DNA from 2 places in the Arthrobacter sp. Cza30 genome. Region 2 is predicted to be linked to the other one. Evidence: riboswitches for the same ligand, from Rfam matches in the RefSeq annotation. Region 2 holds a riboswitch; the other holds the start of a gene.

Region 1 (9,137 bases), on a different contig from region 2:
TGAAATCTGTGGAACAGCAGCTATGATGGGCGCTCGCAGATAGGTCAAAACAACGAGAACTTCAGGAGTTTTAAACCCCGATGGCAACCGATTACGACGCACCGCGCAACAAGGACGACGACAACAATAATGAGTCGCTCGAAGCCCTTCAGGCTCAGCGCTCCGGTGGTGCGAAGACCGCGCTGATCGACGTCGAAGACTCGGACACCGCCGAGGGCATCGATCTGCCCGGTGCCGACCTCTCCGGTGAAGAACTGGTGGTTCAGGTTGTTCCTCCCCGTGAGGACGAATTCACCTGTGGCTCCTGCTTCCTCGTCCGTCACCGCAGCCAAGTAGCCCGCGAAAAGAACGGCGAGAAGTACTGCCGCGACTGCGAAGGCTAAATCCCCAATCTTCCGAACCCCGCGCTGGGACCAGCGCGGGGTTCTGTGGTTAAATCACACGCTTCGGACGGCCTCGCGGATCGGCGTGCCGCCGTTGATGAACTCGATCACCTTGCCTGCCGTGGCAGGAACGGCCAGCACTTCGGCCGCCACCATTGCAACGTCTTCGCGGCTCACTTCACCGCCAGGAGTACCCGGTCCGGCTTGGATCTTCCCGGTCGCGGGCTGCAGCGTCAACGAGCTCGGCCCCAGGATTGTCCAGTCCAGTGATGTGGACTTCAAGTAGTCGTCCGCGGCGGCCTTGGCATCGGCGTAGGGGAAGAACGCGTTGTCCTCCGGCACGCCGTGGTTCTTGCCGGCGCCCAGATAAGACACCATGATGTAGCGCTGCACCCCGGCCGCCACGGCCGCGTCCATCGACCGGATGGCTGCGTCCCGGTCCACTGCATAGGTCCGGGCTGGATTGCCTCCACCAGCGCCGGCCGACCAGACGACGGCGTCGTGGCCGCGCAGCTGGTCTGCCAGGTCGTCGGTGGTCGTCTTCTCGACGTCGGCGATCACCGGCACCGCACCGGTTTCCCGGACATCGGCGACGTGGTCCGGATTGCGGATGATGGAGCTGACTTCGTGGCCCTGCGCGGTGAGGATGCGGGACAGGTGCAGCGCGACCTTGCCGTGGCCTCCGAAAATGGCAATGCGTGACATGGGGTTCCTTTCGGTGTGGTCCAACCCAATCTAGGCGCGGAGTCAGGTGGCGGCGAATGGTCGGCTCTTTAACGGCGGCGCGGCCGTAACCGGCGCCAGGCGCGCTCATTCTGCGCTGGCTCCGCGTTGACGCCTGCCCGGTGGGCTGGTCCGCTGGTTAGGCCCGCCGCGAGCCCGGCCCTCAGATTCCGCCGTCTTAGCCGTCGCTGCCGGTGAGATGGATCCCGGCTTCCGGCGTGGCCACCCGGAAACTGAAGGACTGCTCGATGTACAGGTACACGAACTCTTCGTCGTGCCGGTCATAGCCCACCGAGAGGTCTTGGCCGGATTCGAACAGGAAATCTCCGCCGCGCAGGCTCATGACGATCGCCCCGCGGACTCCCGGCGCCCAGACAATCGGACCGCCCAGCAACTTGCGCAGGTGCTCGGACAGCAGGTAGCCGCCGCGCTCGGTCGCCTCCACCACGGCCGTGTAGTGCCCGGGGCCGAGTGCCAGGCCGAACGGACCTCCGATGCCGGCCTGGAGCAGCGCTGATACGGCCTTGGCAATACGCTTGGGGTAGTCATTGAAGTCATTCACGCGCGGAACCGGCGAATGCGGGGTGGCGCTCGTGACCCCCTCAATGCCCACCTGTCTCCAGCCATGGAATACGGCCGCGTTCTCCGCAATGGCAATCTGCATCGCCGCCTCGGCCAAGTCCGTGAGGTCCACATCGGCCGCGCCCCGGTCGTGGTCAAGCAGTTCCAGCCGGGAAACCTTGAACGGTGCGCGCATCTCCACCAGGGGCAGCACCCCGCGCCGTCGCGTCGCCACGCCGTCGGCCAGGGCCGGACCCGTGATGCTTTCGGTGCGGCCGAGGTTTGTCGCCGAGTACTCCCAGCCGAACGGACCAGCGAAATCCACCATTTTGCGGGCCCCGAGCGCAACGGTGAGCCGCTCCTTGGCCTCCCGGTCCAACAGCGCCCACCCATCGTCTGAGATGGGGGCGTGCTCGCGCAGCAGGTGATCCATGGTCATGAGAAGTCCTCCTTGAGGCTGCCGATTCCCAGGGACGAATCAGAACCGGCTCGCCTCCGGCGAGGGTACGTACGAGTTAACGCACCCGACGGAGGCCGGCCGACCGGCCCGGGCGCGGGGACTACAGTTTCGTCCGTGCCGGCAGCCGTTGCTGCCTCGGCCGCCCCGCCGTTGGCCACAATGTCGCCGTCTTGGAAGAGGGTGCCCCGGGCGATCTGCCGCCATTTAGGCTTCCTGCGGAGGAGAAACTCCAGGTCCATGCTGAAATGTTTGAACTCCTCCGCCAGGGAATCCTCCATGATGGCGACCGATTCCGGGTCCTTCTCCAGCGACATCCGTTGTTCGTACCAGCCGATGGCCTCGGCCTCCTCTGTCAGGTTTGCGCACATACGCGCAAAGGTCCGCGTCTCGGCGGAGAGCTCTGCGGCGGGTTCGTGGTACTGGTCAAAGCCCATCTGGATTCCTCCGTGAGGTTGTGCCTCTCTGCCAGCGTAGCCACGGCCCCGCCGGCTGACTACCTTTGACGGCCTGAAGGCCCGGGAGTGGGCCTGGCTACTGTATGACCGTTAGGCGTAGACATAGATCGACCGAACTGCTGCGTTCTTGTCTATTTCTGGCCGGCCAGGATCGGCCATCTTCCGGGCGCTGGGATTGCCCCATCGTGTAGGGCTTCTGCCGGTGAAATCCGCGCTAGGCCCTACTCAGTACCCACCGGAAGAATCCATGAAGAACCACAGGGACGGCCCGTCGCGGCCGGCGAGTTCACGGCGGACCGCTAGGGAACGCCCCGGTGCCGCCGACGCGTTATCGGGAACGCTACCGCGGCATAGTAAAGTTGCAGGGTGAATCGCCGATACTCCGCCTTGCTCATGCTGCCGCTCGTCGCTCTGCTTGCCACCGGCTGTGCGCAGGTCGAGCAGGCCGCCTCCGACGCCGTCGACCAGGCCGCTAATTCCGCTTCCGAGGCCGTGAGTCAGGCCGCGTCCAACTTGGCCAACGCAGCGGTCGGGGAAGCAGTCAAGCAGGTGTGTGCCCCGATTCAGGACGGCAGCATCGGTCCAAAGGAAAAGGAGATGCTCGGGGGTCTGGTTTCTGCCGCCGACGCAGCCGGCGTTCCCGCCGAGATCACCGGGCCGATGTCGCAGATCGCCGAGTCCGGCGACCAGATTCCGGCCGACGCCCTGGCCTCCATGCAGCAAGCCTGCGACAACAACGGTGCTGGGTAGTTAGGCAACCAACTGACCACTCCCAACCGCTCTTTCGCGGAATGGGAGAGCTTTTGGGTCACCGGGGGAGCTGGGTCCGGCGGCAACGCGGCTGTCAGAACGGTGGCGTTTCAGGCTGGGTCGGCCAACCGTCAAACGGACTGGAACTTTTGCCGGGCGGCGCGGTGCCTCCCGCGGCACTCTCCACCCCGATATCGAGTTCCGACTGCATCGGGACCTGCGACGTATTGGAGTGGCGCACCGGCATCCTGCGGACCGCCGCGCCAGAGTCTGATGGGCCTCCACCCGGTGAAGGGCCGCCGGGCCGACCGGGCCCTGAGCCCATGGCGGCCGGCTCCGGCAGGCGCTCGGGCAGCCGCGCGTCTTTCAACCACACGTGATTGCGGAGCGGCTTTTGAGCCGGGTCGACGCTGAGCGGCGGTAAGAACCAGACCACGCCCTGCCTCACTTCGACCCGCCAATCGCCCTGATGCAGCAAGTGGTGGTGGTGCCCGCAGACCAAGACGCCATTATCGACAGAGGTCGGACCACCCTTTTCAAACCACTGGATGTGATGCACTTCGGTCCAGGGAGCGGGCGCAGTACAGCCGGGGAAGGCGCAACCTCCGTCCCTGGCAATGATTGCCAGGCGCAGGTATTTCGGAAACAACCGTTGGGACTGACCAACATCCAGAATCGCACCCGTACCGGAGAGGATCACCGGGATGATGTCGGCATCGCAAGCGATCCGCCGGATTGTCTTGGCGGTCAGCGGTCCGGAGAAGATGCTGGTTCCCGGACGTCCGACCTCGGAGGCCAAGTCCTTGTAGTCGATGGTGACCAGCAGTTGCGGGCGGCGTCCGCCAGCGGCTGGCACAAGATCAGTGGTGAGAGCGATTTTGCAGGCACCAATGAGTCCGTCGAGCTGCTTCTGCTGGCGGGTACGCCCGTGCTCTACCGTCGCATCAACTAAAGCGTCCGCTCCGGCGTCCTGAGCGTCCGCGCCTGTCTCGTCGTCGTTCTCGGAAGCGCCGTTCAGCCGGGAGGCCATGTTTGGTGCGTCAACCGCGTCAAATCCTACTGCCCCGGCCGTGGCCGTTCCTTCCCTCAAGCGAGGGTTGGTGGCGGTGTTGTAGACGGTTGCAAGAACCTCGTTCTGCTCGTCGGTGGCGTTGATTTCGTAGCAGTGCAGGCCATTGCGCCGCCCGCGATAGAACAGGCCCTGGCGTGCTTTGAGCTCGGCTGGCCCGAGGTCGGCGCCGGTTGGGTTGAGGCCGCCTTCCCAATGCCGGATCAGCAGCCTTAGTGAGTCGGTGTCGTAATCCGAGGCATGCTGAACCAGTGCCTCTTCCATCTTGCGGAGCTGCTCTGGGCCGACGGTGCGACGCAGCCCGTCGACGGCCCTCCGGATCAGAGTTGCGGCCTGACCGGAGACCATTCCATCGTCCATTGCACGGGCGAGCACCGGCAGCCTGGGCGGCACGGCAGGCTTACCCGGCGGCGTCGGGCGGACTTCGGTGGCTTCGGCGAGCTGGAAGCGTCGCGCAGCCTCCTGCCGGGGGATGCCCAGCTTCGCCCGCAGATAGTCTTCGTTCGTTTTGTAGGCGCCGCGCATAGGATTTTTCGGTTCCTCGGGGTCATGCGGCTTGTCCGTTTCTCCAACGGCGGCGATGTTTTGCGCTTTGATGATGCCCGCCAGAATCAGCTGGGTTTGACCAACAATGTTGGCCAGCTCTTCAACCTGTGCCGCCGTCTGTGCCACCGACTTGGTACTGCGTGTCAGCCCGTCGCTCCGGAGGCGATGATTCAGTTCGCTGACCTCGGCGCGGATCCGGGCCAGCAGGACGGAATCATCCTGCCCTGCTCCCGGAGCCTCATCCAGCACCTCAATCGCCATAAATACAGCCTATGAAGCCCTCGAACAGGGTAGGAGAACCAAGGGTCGGTATGTGGATGAGCAAGCGCACGGGCTGGCTGTGGAGAAGAAGTGGAAGGGTGCTCAAGCACGGGCGTCGAAAGTCAAGCGTTCAAATCCCGCCCCAACCCCGTCGTCAGCGGGCGACCGGCGCGCCCTCCACCGAAGCCGGCTCGTCGGCGGGCTCCTCCACCGGTTTCCGGATGAAGAACGCGGCCGCCACCGCCACGATGGAGATGAGGGCGCCGGTCAGGAATGCCATCCGCACACCGCCTGCCACCGCCGTCGTCGTTGCCGCACCTCCGGCGGAAAGAGCGGCCGCCTGCATGGACATGACGGTGACGAACATGGCGGTGCCCGCCGCGCCGGCCACTTGCTGCACCGTGCCGATGACGGCGCTTCCATGCGAGTACAGCTGCCGCCGCACCGAGCCGAGACCAGCGGAGAACAGCGGCGTGAACAGCAGCGCCAGGCCCACGCTGAGCACGATGTGCGCCGCCAGCAGCGTCAGCGGGGCGGTGTTCTCGCTGACCGTGGAGAAGAACCAGAGCACGGCGCTGACCACCGTCGTCCCCGGCACCAGCAGCACCCTCGGGCCGAACTTGTCATAGAGCCGGCCAACGGCCGGGGCCAGCAGGCCCATCAACAGCCCGCCCGGCAGCAGCATCAGCCCGACCTGCAGCGGCTCGAGCCCCAGGACCTGCTGCATATATATAGGGAGCAGAATGATGGTGCCGAACAGTGCGGCCATGCTGACAGCCATCAGCCCGACGGACACGGAAAAGTTGCCGGAGCGGAACGTCCGCAGGTCCAGCAACGCCCTGTCCGAGCGCTGCAGCCGAACCTGGCGCAGCAGGAATGCCAGCAGCCCCACGCCGCCGGCCCCAAACGCAACCCACATGGCGGCACCCGTGCCCGGCCCCGCCGTCGTTGTTCCGTGCCCGGCGCCGACCTGGCTGAGGCCGTAGATCAGTCCGCCGAAGCCGATGGCGGAGAGCGCCACGGACGGCAGGTCCAGCGGCACCGGCCGGGGCTCGGTCACGTTCTGGATCCGCCGGTTGCCGACCACCAGCATGGCCAGCGCGATCGGCAGCACCAGCCAGAACATCCAGCGCCAGGACAAGGTGTTGAGGATGATGCCGGAGATGGTCGGGCCGATGGCAGGCGCCACCGATATGACAATCGAGACGTTGCCCATCGTCTTGCCGCGGTCCTCGGCCGGCACCAGGTTCATCAGCGTGGTCATCAGCAGCGGCATCATGATTGCGGTGCCCGACGCCTGAACCACGCGGGCCACCAGCAGCACCTCGAACCCCGGAGCCAGCGCGGCCAGCAGCGTTCCCGCGGAGAACAGCGCCATCGAGGCGGTGAAAACCTGGCGCGTGGTGAAACGCTGCAGGAGGAACCCGGTCACCGGGATGACCACCGCCATCGTCAGCATGAACGCCGTGGTCAGCCACTGCGCCGCGCGGGCGCTGATGTCCAGGTCGACCATTAGCTCGGTCAGCGCCACGGACATGATGGTCTCGTTCAGGATCACCACGAACGCAGAGACCAACAGGATGCCAATCACGCGGCGGTTCCGGCGCGACTCATCAGCGGTCAGCCCGCTGCCCTTGGCGGGTCCGGGCCGTGCCGAGGCTCTGTTCGTCGACATATCTTTATTCACGGGAAGATCCTCGAGTGGAAATCGTGCTGTTGCGGGCGGCCGGAAACAGCCTAAGAACGCCGGGCGCAGGCGGAGTAGTAGCTTAACCTGCCCCCGCTGACTCCTATTCCCAGCCGTCAACCTCGAATAAACAACGACGCCGGTGCTCGCCGCCGGGCGGGAACCGCCACCTGCGGGGGAGGGGGGGGAGGGGTGCGCCCAAATGTCCCGCACCGGTCCCCGTCAAGAAGACCACTCCCGTCGCATAGTAGAAGTGGAGGGAGAGTCCCGCACGCGTTAAAAGAGGAGAAGCCCCGCCGGCGCAAGGCCGACGAGGCTTCCCTGTGATCCTGGACCGGCCGTTGGGGGAATAGCCGGTCCAGGAGTCTTAGGGGTGGTTACATCGTGTAGTAACCGGTAACGGGCATGGCGTTCACGTCGTGCACCAAGGTGCCCTGGCTCGGGTTCAGGGCGCTGATCATTTTGCCGCCGCCCAGGTAGATGCCCACGTGGCCGCCGCCGTTCTGCACCACCAGGTCGCCCGGCTGCGGGTTGCTGGTCGGGGTCAGGGCGCCGCCCTGGTGCTGGCTGAGGCGGGGCAGGTCGACACCAGCCTGTGCGTAGACCCACTGGGTGAAGCCGGAGCAGTCCCAGCCGGCCGTGGAGGTGCCGCCCCAGACGTAGGGCGTTCCCTGTGCCGACATGGCGATGTCCACGATGCTCTGGTTGCCGCCGGTTGAGGCGGGCTTGATGTCGGCGCTGGCCAGCGAGACAGTCGCGGCGTCGGTCGACGCAGCCAGGGTCGTCGCGGCTCCGCCGCCACCCTGCGCTGCCTGTCCGCCGCCGGACTGGGTGCCCTGTGCGGAGCCGGTCAGCGCGATCTGGTCGCCCGGGTAAATGATGGAGTACGCGCCCAGGCCGTTGATGGCCAGCACGTCCTGCACATTTTTGCCGTACTGGGCGGCAATCGTGCCCACGGTGTCACCCGCGACCACGGTGTGCGTGGTGGCACCGGCAGCAGCACCGGCAGCCGAGCTGGTAACGGAAGCGCGCTCCACCTCGAAGCCGGCGTTGGCCGGAGCGGCAACGGTGTCCGTCGCGTTGGCAGCGCCGTAGGTCGGGACCGTGACATCGGCGGCGGCATTGGCCGGCAGGCCGGCACCCAGCATCAGGCCACCGGCGGCGGTGACGACGGCGGCGCCGCGGCCGACGGTTCCGGCGCGGGACGAGACAGCCTGGGACAGACCGGCCACGGTGGCGTTGCGGACCGGGGTGGCACGGTGGCGTGCGCGATTGTGTTTGAGCAGCAAGAAGATACCTCTCCCAATGCCTGCGAGGTAAGCTGTCGGGTTCGGGTGGGAGTCACCCGGCCGTGCGGCAGTGCGGTATGCACTCCGTACGACTTAACCCCAAGAGCCCCAAGAGGGGCCCGGAATGTGGGTCCCCCGCCTCTGCCAGATGTCTAGCGAACGAACTCGGAAAGGCTGGCAGAGCTAGGCAATACCCTCCGAGGACATCGGCGCATGATCGCCGACGTGATGAAAACACTACATAACGGTTCGGTAACTGTCCAAGCCCTGAAATTTACCTGTGCATAACCTGAAAGCCATCTTCCCGTTAGGAGCGAGCGACCCCCAGCGGCCGTTGCACAGCGTCCGTCACGGTACATCGGGCGCAACAATCGGCTGGTTACGCCTCCGGTGCGGGCCAACTTGTACGCTGGCAGAGTGGTGGACTTCACGCTTAAACAGCTGCAGTACTTTGTGGCAGTGGCCGATCATGGCTCAATCTCGGCCGCCGCGGCCGCCAGCCACATCTCACAGGCGGCCATGTCCCAAGCGCTGACAGAGCTGGAGCGGATCGTCGGCGCGCAGCTGATGGTCCGGCACCGGTCCCGCGGAATCGCCCTGACCGGCGTCGGGCAGCAGTTCCTGCGCGACGTCAGGAGCCTGGTCCGGCACGCCGACGACGTGCAGAACAGCATCATCGAGCGCCAGCAGGGATTGGTCGGCCCGCTGGCCATCGGCTGTTACAGCACCTTGTCCGCCTTCTGGGTTCCGGTGATCAGCGAACGGTTCATCAAGCCGCATCCGCGCCTCACCGTGACCATGGAGGAAGGCGAGGCCGCCGAGCTGCAGCACCGGATGCAGGAGGGCTATCTGGATGCGGTGCTGACTCACACGCGGCACCTGTTGCCCGGCGTGCAGGCCCGCACCGTCAAGGAAGGCCGGCCCTACGTCCTGCTGGCTGCGGACCACCCGCT
Region 2 (9,137 bases):
ACTCGGCGGGGCGGGACGCATTGTGGGCGGGGACGGTTGCGGGCATGACACCAGATTACAGCCGCCATTCCGGAGCCTCATTCCCGGCGCTCACGCCACGAGCGGAAAGCAGTGGGCAACGGGCTCGGCGGTCAGCGGAACGCGATAACCTAGAGACAGACTTTCCCCGATTCGGCGCGGTCGCGTGTGCGACCGCTGTGCTACCGGCGGGGCCCATGGTAAGAACGCAGCAGCGTGCGGTACCGCTGCATCATGAAGCAGAACGAGGTAAGCAAAGTGCCCATCGGCAAAGTCAAGTGGTTTGACACGGATAAAGGGTTTGGATTCCTGGCCAGCGAGGACGGACAGGAAGTGTTCCTGCACGCCTCGGCGCTGCCGGCCGGCGTCAAAGACGTCAAGCCAGGCACCCGGATGGAATTCGGCATAGCCGATGGCCGGCGTGGCCCCTCCGCGCTCTCGGCGCGCATCCTCGACGCCGCTCCCTCGGTGGTCCGGGCGACGCGGAAGCCGGCCGAGGACATGGCCGTGATCACCGAAGACCTGATCAAGCTGCTGGACGAGATCTCCAACGGCCTGCGCAGGGGCCGCTACCCGGAGCGCTCCCACGCGTCGAAGGTTGCAGCGGTGCTCCGCCGCGTAGCCGACGACCTGGACGCGTAGAGCGGCCTCGATGACTGGAAACATGACCGACGCTGGCGCTGAAACGGTTGACGCGGGGCAGTCCGTCGCCGATGAGCCGCAGGCCGAGGCGGCGCCCCGACGTCGTCCCGCCAGACGCGCTCCCAAACTAGACCCTGTGTTGGCTGCCGCGGTTGACCGTGCGCGTGACGGAGTGCTGGAGATCGCGCCGTCCGAGCAGATCGGCGCACACGTCGGCACCTTTGCCGACGGCGACCGTCTGGTCACCCACCGGTTCGAGGCCCAACTGGCGGGCTACGCGGGCTGGCAGTGGTTCGCCACGCTGGCCCGGGTGCCGCGGGGCAAGGAAGCAACTGTTTGCGAAGTGGGCCTGCTTCCTTCCGAGAAGTCGCTGCTGGCACCCGAGTGGGTGCCGTGGGCCGATCGGGTTCGGCCCGAAGAAGCCGCGGCTGCGGCGGAAGCAGAAGCTGCGGAACGCTCCGAGGCTGCTGCTGCGAACGAAGTAGCAGAGGCGGCGGAACGCTCCGAGCCTGCTTCCGCCGACGATGTGACGGCGACGGATCGCACCGAGGAAGCCGCGGACGGCGCCGAGGCAGCTGCTGGCGATGATGTGGAGGCGGCGGACGGCACCGAGGCCGCTCCTGCCGACGATGTGGCAGCGACGGAGCGGACCGAGGCAGACGATTCCAATGTAGCCGCGGACGGCGTGCCCGCAGCCGAGGACCTGCGCCCGGTCACGGAGGACGTAACCGACGGCTACGGCGCCGAGGCCTCCGGCGTCTCCGCGACCGAGACATCCGACGTCACCGCGACCGAGGACGGCGCCGAAACTACGTCCTGACGCGACCCATCGACGAGGCAGGTATGCAGCCGGAAAGGGCGGTAAAGCGTGTTTCGTTCACTGAGGTTGTTCAACTACCGGATCTGGTTCATTGGGGCCTTGGTCTCCAATATCGGCACGTGGATGCAGCGCACGGCGCAGGACTGGCTGGTCTACGACATCCTGACCGAGCAGGACGCCGCTGCCATGGGCATCGTCATGGCTCTGCAGATGGGGCCACAACTGGTTCTGGCTCCTTGGGCCGGGCTGGTTGCCGACCGCTTTGACCGGCAAAAGCTGCTGATGGCCACCCAGATTTCGATGGCCGTGCTGGGCTTGGCGTTGGGATTGATGGTGATCGCCGACGTCGCCCAGTTGTGGCACGTCTACGCCTTTGCCCTGGCACTCGGCATGGTGACAGCGGTGGATGCGCCGGCGCGGCAGACGTTCGTCTCGGACGTGGTGCGCGACGATTACCTGCCCAACGCGGTGGCGCTGAACAGCACGTCCTTCAACCTGGCCAGGATGGTCGGGCCGGCCATTGCCGGTGTGCTCACCGTCGCCATCGGTCCCGGACCGGTATTCCTGATCAACACCGCCACCTTCGCGGCAATGATCGCGGCGCTGCTCGCCATCCGACGGCAGGAGCTTCACCTGCGGGAGAAGGCCGCTAAGGGACGCGGGCAGATCCTCGAAGGCTTCCGGTATGTGAAGCAGCGGCCCGACCTGGTGGTTGTGCTCGCCGCCATCTTTATCATCGGTACCTTCGGCCTGAACTTTTCCGTCTTTGTCGCCTCCATGGCGCGGACCGAATTCGGCGGACATGCCGGCGATTTCGGGTTGCTCTCCTCGGTCATGGCCGCGGGTTCGGTCACCGGTTCGCTGCTTAGCGCACGGCGGGACCGCCCCCGGCTGCGCTATATCTTCGGCGCATCGGTGGCCTTCGGCATCGCCTGCACGGTGGCAGGGTTGGCCCCCACGGTTTGGCTGTTCGGGCTGGCGCTCGTGCCGGTCGGCGCTGCCGCCATCACGATCATGACCAGCGCCAATGCGTATGTGCAGACCACGACTGCTCCCATGATGCGCGGGCGCGTGATGTCTTTGTACATGGCCATCCTGATGGGCGGGACCCCGATCGGTGCGCCTCTGGTCGGTTTGGTGGCCAACAGCTTTGGCCCGCGCTGGGGGCTGGGGGTGGCCGCGCTGTCCGGCGTGGCCGCCGCCGCGATCGGGATCGTATGGGCCTGGCGTGCCCACCACATGCGCCTGCGCTTCGACCGCTCTGCGGCCCGGAAACTATCCATCACCTACGGCGTGCCGGACCGGCGCGGCTAAGAGATTCCGAGACCGCGGCGCCCCACGCACCCGGCATTTTCTGCTGGCGTTCCGGCATTCTCCGCAGGCGCCCCGACATCTTCTGCTCGTGCCGCGGGAAGCTCAGAATGGGGGTCGTGCATTGGGGTCGGTGTTGTCGTCGGGCAGTTCGATGCCGCCGAGCGTACGTTTTGGTGGTTGGTCGCCGCGGTCGATGGTGTCGCGGTCGTCGGTGTCTCCGGCGACATCTGCGGCGCCGTCGGTGTTGTCTTCGTTATCGCCGGGGGTTGCCGCTTCCGTGTCCGTTGGACGGGGCAGCAGGGTGTCCCAGCCCTCGTCCGGGTGGGTGGTCTTGCGGTGGCCGGTGCGCGTGGTCCAGGTGATCTGACCGTGTGGGCCGGCCTGGGCCTGGATGTGCCCGGCGGTTTTCGCCGCGTGGTGGGCGCTGCACAGGCATTGCAGGTTTTCCGGCACAGTCGGCCCGCCGTCGTCCCACCCTTGGACATGGTCGATCTCGCAGTATCTGGCGGCGCGGCGGCAGCCGGGGAAGCGGCAGTGCCGGTCCCGGACCCGGACCAGGCGTTTGAGCCAGTCGGGCGGAGTCCGCAGTTTCCGTGCGGCTGCGATTGCCTGGCCGTGGTCGTCGGTGAGTACCGGCAACCAGGACCTGGCCAGCTGCGCCAGTTCCCGTCCCATGTCTGCCGGGATCGGGCCGTGCCCGGCCAGGTCTCCGGGCTCCTCGCTCAGTCCCAGCAGCGTGGCCAGGGGCACCGTGACCAGCATCCCCGGCCCCGCACCACCGCCGCAGTTACCGCCGCCGGGTGCGGCCCGGGTAGCCGCAGTGCCTACGGGTGTCGGCCGTGGGTCCGCGACGGCCCCGGCCCCGAACGCACCGCCGCAGTTACCGCTGCCGCTGACGGCGGTTGCCTCGCATCCAACGAAGGCGCCGCTGCCGGCGGGCTGTGCCGTGGCCGGGGCTGCCGGTCCCATGTCTTCCGCCGTCGTCGTGTCCGCCCCGCCGGCCGGGCAGGTGCGGCCGGTCAGCATGAGGTCACAGAACACGTCGGCGCGGAGCTGGGGCAGGGTCCTGGCCTCGCCCGGGCCCTGGAGAGAGCGGGCTGTGGCCTGAATCCGGTCGAAGACCAGATGCGCTTTGTCCGCGCTGGTCCGGATCCACAGTTCGGCCATGCCGTCGTCCTGGTCGGTGAGCTGCACGTCGCGGGACTCGTTCGCCCGCCGGTGCCGCTGGGCCAGGGATTCCGGGTGGAGACGGTCGCGCATCCGCCGGGCCCGGGACCGGACCGTATCCAGGGTGACGTCCCCGGCGCCGGGCAGCACCGCGGCCTCAAAATCCTGCAGGCATTCGGCCGGCAGGTCCGCGCAGCCGCGGGCCAGCGCCTTCGCGCGCGGCATGTCCAGGTCGCCGCGGCCCATCGCCTCGAGAGTGCCCGGCAGGTGCGCGCAGATCTGCCGGGCGTCGGCCAGCATGGCCCGCGCCGCGGCGTCACCGGTGCACAGATGCGCCGAGATCTCCTGGTGCGCGAAGCGGGAAAAGCCTTCCGGGTCGCGGTCCCCGCCCATCCCGGGACGCATCCGGGCGAAGCGGTCCAACGCCTTCACCCGGCACGACTGCACCCACGCCTCCACCCGCGCCGCAGCCAAAAGATAATCCATGGTCTGCACGTCATCCAGTTCCGCCGGCTCCACCACCGCCAACAAACCGGCCAGCACGGCAGGCACCCCCACCCCGCCCACGGGCACCACGGGCTCACCGCCCGTGTCCTCCGGCACCACGGGCAGGCCTACCCCGTCCTCCGCGATAGCAGCCGGTGGCAGTCCGGTGTCAGATCCCTGCGATATTTCGGCGTCCTCGGGCATGGCTGGCTGCCCGCCATCGGTGGCTTCCGGTGGTGAAGTCTCTGCAGTGTTGGCCGCCTCGGCGGCAGACGCACCAGGGTCAGCGGCCGCCGAAATTAGTCCGGCGCGATCAGGCCCGATGCCATAACGCCGGAGCAGTGCTTCTGCCACCACGTGCTGCAGCAGCGCTTCCAGCAGGGAACTGTCCGGACGCGAGGGCACGCCAAGGTCCATCACCAGTCCCTGTCCCGGAACCGGGAACCGAAGCTCGTCGCCCTCGCCCTCCATATCCACACGCTACCGGCCGCCTCCGACAGTTTAGGGGCGAGCATTCAGGCTCGCTGGACGGCGGGACGACGCTGGTAGGACGAAACGCTGCCGGCGCCATCGTGCACAGGCGAGCTGCTGACGCACGCCGCTGACGCACGCCGCTGACGCTCACCGCTGACGAAACGCACCACGCACCTGCTGCCAACGCATAAGGTCCGGCCGCCGCGAACGGTAGCCGGACCTATTGCGAAACGACGCGATGTCGGGGGAGTCAGCCCTGGAGCCGGTCCACCACGTAGTCGATGCAGGCCAGCAGGGCGCTGACGTCCTCCGGCTCTACGGCGACAAAGGTGGCGATGCGCAGCTGGTTGCGGCCGAGCTTGCGGTACGGCTCCACGTCCACCACTCCGTTCGCGCGCAGCACCTTGGCGACCGCTGCGGCGTCGACCGACTCGTCGAAGTCCACCGTCGCGATGACGTTGGAGCGGTGCTCCGGGTTCGCCACATACGGGGTCGCCACGGCGGAAGCCTCCGCCCACTGGTACACCCGCCCTGCCGAATCGGCGGTGCGGCCGGAAGCGAAGTCCAGGCCGCCGTTGCCGTTCAGCCACTCGATCTGGGCGTTGAGCGTGACCAAGGTTGCCAGCGCGGGCGTGTTGTAGGTCTGGTTCTTCAGCGAGTTGTCGATGGCCGTTTCAAGATTGAGGAAGTCCGGAATCCAGCGGTCGGTGGCACCGATCCGGGCGGCCCGTTCCAGCGCTGCGGGGGAGAAGACGCCCAGCCACAGGCCGCCGTCGGACGCGAAGTTTTTCTGGGGGGCGAAGTAGTAGACGTCGCTCTGGGTGATGTCGACGTCGAGCCCGCCCGCGGCGGAGGTGGCGTCGATGAGGACCAAGGCGCCGTCGTCGGCACCATCCACACGCTGCACCGGAGCCGCCACGCCGGTGGAGGTTTCGTTCTGCGCCCACGCATAGACATCCACGCCGGCCTCCGCCCGCGGCTCCGGCCGGGAGCCGGGTTCCGAGGTGATGATGCTGGACTCGGCCAGGAACGGAGCCTTGTTGGTGGCCGCGGCGAACTTGGAGCTGAACTCCCCGAAGGACAGGTGCTGGGCCTTCTGCTCTACCAGTCCGAAGGTTGCGACGTCCCAAAACGCCGTCGAGCCGCCAACGCCGAGGATGACCTCGTACCCCTCCGGCGCCTTGAAGAACTCCTTGAGCCCTTCGCGGACGCTGCCCACAAGATTCTTCACCGGTGCCTGGCGGTGCGACGTGCCCAAAAGGTTCTTGCCTGCGGCGACCAGGGCGTCGACCTGTTCCGGGCGCACCTTGGACGGGCCGGCGCCAAAGCGCCCGTCCTTCGGCAGCAGGTCGGCGGGAATGCTGATGGACTGGGTATCGCTCATGAATACCTTTCCTGGCGTGGTGGCAATGATCTCGATGGCGGTTCGCCGTTGAACGCCCGTTTCATTCTGCCTCAACGCCGAGGGCCGCTGTTAGTTGAAGCGGGCATTGTTGCGTTGGCCCCTTGGCGCGTCAGCTCGCGGCGTAGCTGCCGGTCCGATAAGGAAAACAGGCTAGGCTGGGGAGGGGAAAACACCCTCATGCATGCTGCTGGAGCAGCCTTTTCACCGCGCCGAGGAGCAAGAAGCCATTGACTGATCTCATTGACACTACCGAGATGTACCTGCGCACTATCCTCGAGCTCGAAGAAGAGAACATCGTCGCGCTGCGCGCCCGGATCGCCGAGCGGCTGCGCCACTCGGGCCCGACCGTGTCGCAGACGATCGGGCGGATGGAGCGGGACGGACTCGTAGTCGTCACCGGCGACAGGCATCTGGAGCTGACCGAGCTGGGCCGGCGAAAAGCGACCGAAGTGATGCGCAAGCACCGGCTGGCCGAGCGGTTGCTCTCCGACGTCATCGGGCTGGACTGGGCCTACGTGCATGATGAGGCCTGCCGCTGGGAGCACGTGATGAGCGAGCGGGTCGAGCAGCGGCTCTTCGAGCTGCTGGGCAGGCCGACGGTGTCGCCGTACGGCAATCCCATCCCCGGCCTGGAAGCGCTCGGCGGCCAACCGGCCGAAGAGTTCGCTACCGGCGTGCTTAACTTGGCGCAGGCCATGGGCAGCTACACGTCCGACAAAGAGGTGAGCATCGTCAGGCTGGCGGAGCCCATCCAAGTGGAACCGGAACTGTTGCTCCAGCTGGAAGAGGGCGGGCTGAAGCCCGGCGCAAGCCTTCAACTGGAGACCGCCGGCGAGTACATTTCCGTGCGCGTGCCGGGGATCGAAGGGGCCTTGGAACTGCCTCCGGAAGTTGCCGCGCACATCTTTGTATCAATGCGATGAAACGTTGACCCTTGAAAACACGCACCCCGGATAACGGATTTATTACTTTCGGGGAGTTTTACGTATAGTTGACCCGGGCATCGAGACATCGATTCCCACACCCTTCGCAAGCCGAACCCTGTCGGCGGAGGCGTGTATCCGTGAGACAGGGGCGGAGGACCCACCAAGCGGCAGTTTGTTCGCTGCCTTGGGGTGAAGCCGCAGCGGGCAAAGCCTCGGTGAATCGTTCCACCGGCGCTCTGTGCGGTGTGGCCGAGTTTTCTCTTGACTCGAATCCGACAGCTAACTTCGCAGGCGCTTTGGGAGAGGTAACAGAATTTTGGCAGGACACAAAGCCTCGGGACGGCGCCGTTCAACCGCCCCGGCCGAACACTCACGCCCACGTGCCGCAACACCCGGCCGACGCCGTGCCCAGCCGGCACCGTCGCCGGTAGCAGCAGCCGCGCGCGACGTCGGGCATAAGACAGCGATCGTTGCAGCCGCCTCCGGGATGGCACTCACAGTGATGCTGCCGACGACGGCCGGCGCCACTGCCGACGCCCCGCAGGACGCCCCGGTCGCCAGCAGCATTTCCGCCGCCACCGAAGCCCGGCTGACGTTCGAGCGGGCCGGCCTGACCAGCAAATTCGACCCGGACACGAAGCTGAAGCAGGTCATGGTCGCTTCGGGCAGCAATGCCAAGGTCGTCAGCAGCGAAGGCTCCCTCTCGCAGCCGATGGACGAGCTGACCATGACGTCGCCGTTCGGCTACCGCGTCAGCCCCATCACCGGCTACGCCGGGGAACTGCACACCGGCCAGGACTACGGAGCAGCCTGCGGCACCCCGGTCCACGCAGCGGCCGGCGGAACCGTCGTCGAGGCGGGCTTCCAGGTCGGCGGCGGCGGCAACCGGATTGTGGTGGACCACGGCAACGGCCTGAAGACCACCTACAACCACCTGAGCACCATTGACACCTCGGTCGGTGCCACAGTGCAGCGCGGGGAGATGGTGGGCCAAAGCGGCACCACCGGCGCCTCGACCGGCTGCCACCTCCACTTCGAAGTAATGGTCAACGACAAGCTGGTGGACCCCACCGGCTGGCTGTGATGAACACGCCGTAACCGGAACGTGACACATCCCGCAAACTGTTATAAGGTTTCACCCGTGCCAGTCGTCAACAGGCTGGCACCTTCGGGCGGAATGCCGAACTCTGCCGTCGCCCGAAGTTCGTTCGCACCGAATCGCATGGCAGAGGCGGGGGAACCACTTCCCGGACATCGCACGGTGTCCTTGGGGTAAAGCCGAGCAGGCCCGGGCCACCAGCCCGCAAGCCCGCCGGCCGGATGAACTCCCATCCGAACCCGACAGCTCACTTCGCAGGCATTTGGGAGAGGTACAGACCGTGTCCAAGAGCATTACTGCGGGCCGCCATCGTGCGACCCCCGTCCGCACGAGCCCGCTTGAGACGATTTCCAAGGCTGTGTCCGCGAATGCGGGAACCATGGGACGTCAGGGTGCCGTGATCGCCGCCGCTACCGGCCTGGTTCTGACCGGTACCATCCCGGCCCAGGCTGTCAACGCTGACCGAGGGGTCGAGGCCCCGGCCCGCGTGCAGGTGGAAGCCGTGCAGGCCTCCGCAGCCGTGAAGCTGACCTTCGAACGCGCGGGGATCACCTCCACCCCCGCACCGGAGCCGGTTGTCCAGGCCGTCTCCAACGAAATCAACCCCACGACCGGCAACGACGCCGGGTCGAACGAAACCAAGACCGCCAAGAAGGCCGGCGAGGCTGCCGCCAGTGGAGCCGCCGGCGCCATCGTCGCGGCCGCCTACGGCCAAATCGGTGTCGCCCAGGACTGCACGGCCCTAGTCGAGAACGCCCTGCGCGCGGCAGGCTTCGCGGTGGGCGA

What was found. Region 2 has a riboswitch for cyclic di-AMP ahead of AC5RVZ_RS30630 (M23 family metallopeptidase). Riboswitches for the same ligand answer to the same signal wherever they lie in the genome.
Region 1: it holds a riboswitch for cyclic di-AMP, as region 2 does, so the genes downstream of both, AC5RVZ_RS29790 (C40 family peptidase) here and AC5RVZ_RS30630 (M23 family metallopeptidase) in region 2, are expected to answer to the same signal.

The regions. Positions count from the first base shown of each region.
Region 1 covers NZ_JBNHGA010000012.1:22,027-31,163, forward strand. The annotation lists gene AC5RVZ_RS29755 (DUF4193 domain-containing protein) at 81-383, shown strand; gene AC5RVZ_RS29760 (SDR family oxidoreductase) at 438-1,088, opposite strand; gene AC5RVZ_RS29765 (family 1 encapsulin nanocompartment shell protein) at 1,285-2,100, opposite strand; gene AC5RVZ_RS29770 (ferritin family protein) at 2,103-2,561, opposite strand; gene AC5RVZ_RS29775 (hypothetical protein) at 2,976-3,332, shown strand; gene AC5RVZ_RS29780 (HNH endonuclease signature motif containing protein) at 3,427-5,208, opposite strand; gene AC5RVZ_RS29785 (MDR family MFS transporter) at 5,363-6,883, opposite strand; gene AC5RVZ_RS29790 (C40 family peptidase) at 7,273-8,184, opposite strand; cyclic di-AMP (ydaO/yuaA leader) riboswitch at 8,188-8,352, opposite strand; gene AC5RVZ_RS29795 (LysR substrate-binding domain-containing protein) at 8,602-9,137, shown strand, end outside.
Region 2 covers NZ_JBNHGA010000013.1:50,357-59,493, forward strand. The annotation lists gene AC5RVZ_RS30595 (hypothetical protein) at 1-46, opposite strand, end outside; gene AC5RVZ_RS30600 (cold-shock protein) at 277-660, shown strand; gene AC5RVZ_RS30605 (DUF3027 domain-containing protein) at 797-1,480, shown strand; gene AC5RVZ_RS30610 (MFS transporter) at 1,529-2,794, shown strand; gene AC5RVZ_RS30615 (HNH endonuclease signature motif containing protein) at 2,897-4,918, opposite strand; gene serC (phosphoserine transaminase) at 5,172-6,305, opposite strand; gene AC5RVZ_RS30625 (iron-dependent transcriptional repressor DtxR) at 6,554-7,249, shown strand; cyclic di-AMP (ydaO/yuaA leader) riboswitch at 7,349-7,562, shown strand; gene AC5RVZ_RS30630 (M23 family metallopeptidase) at 7,740-8,336, shown strand; cyclic di-AMP (ydaO/yuaA leader) riboswitch at 8,454-8,627, shown strand; gene AC5RVZ_RS30635 (NlpC/P60 family protein) at 8,731-9,137, shown strand, end outside.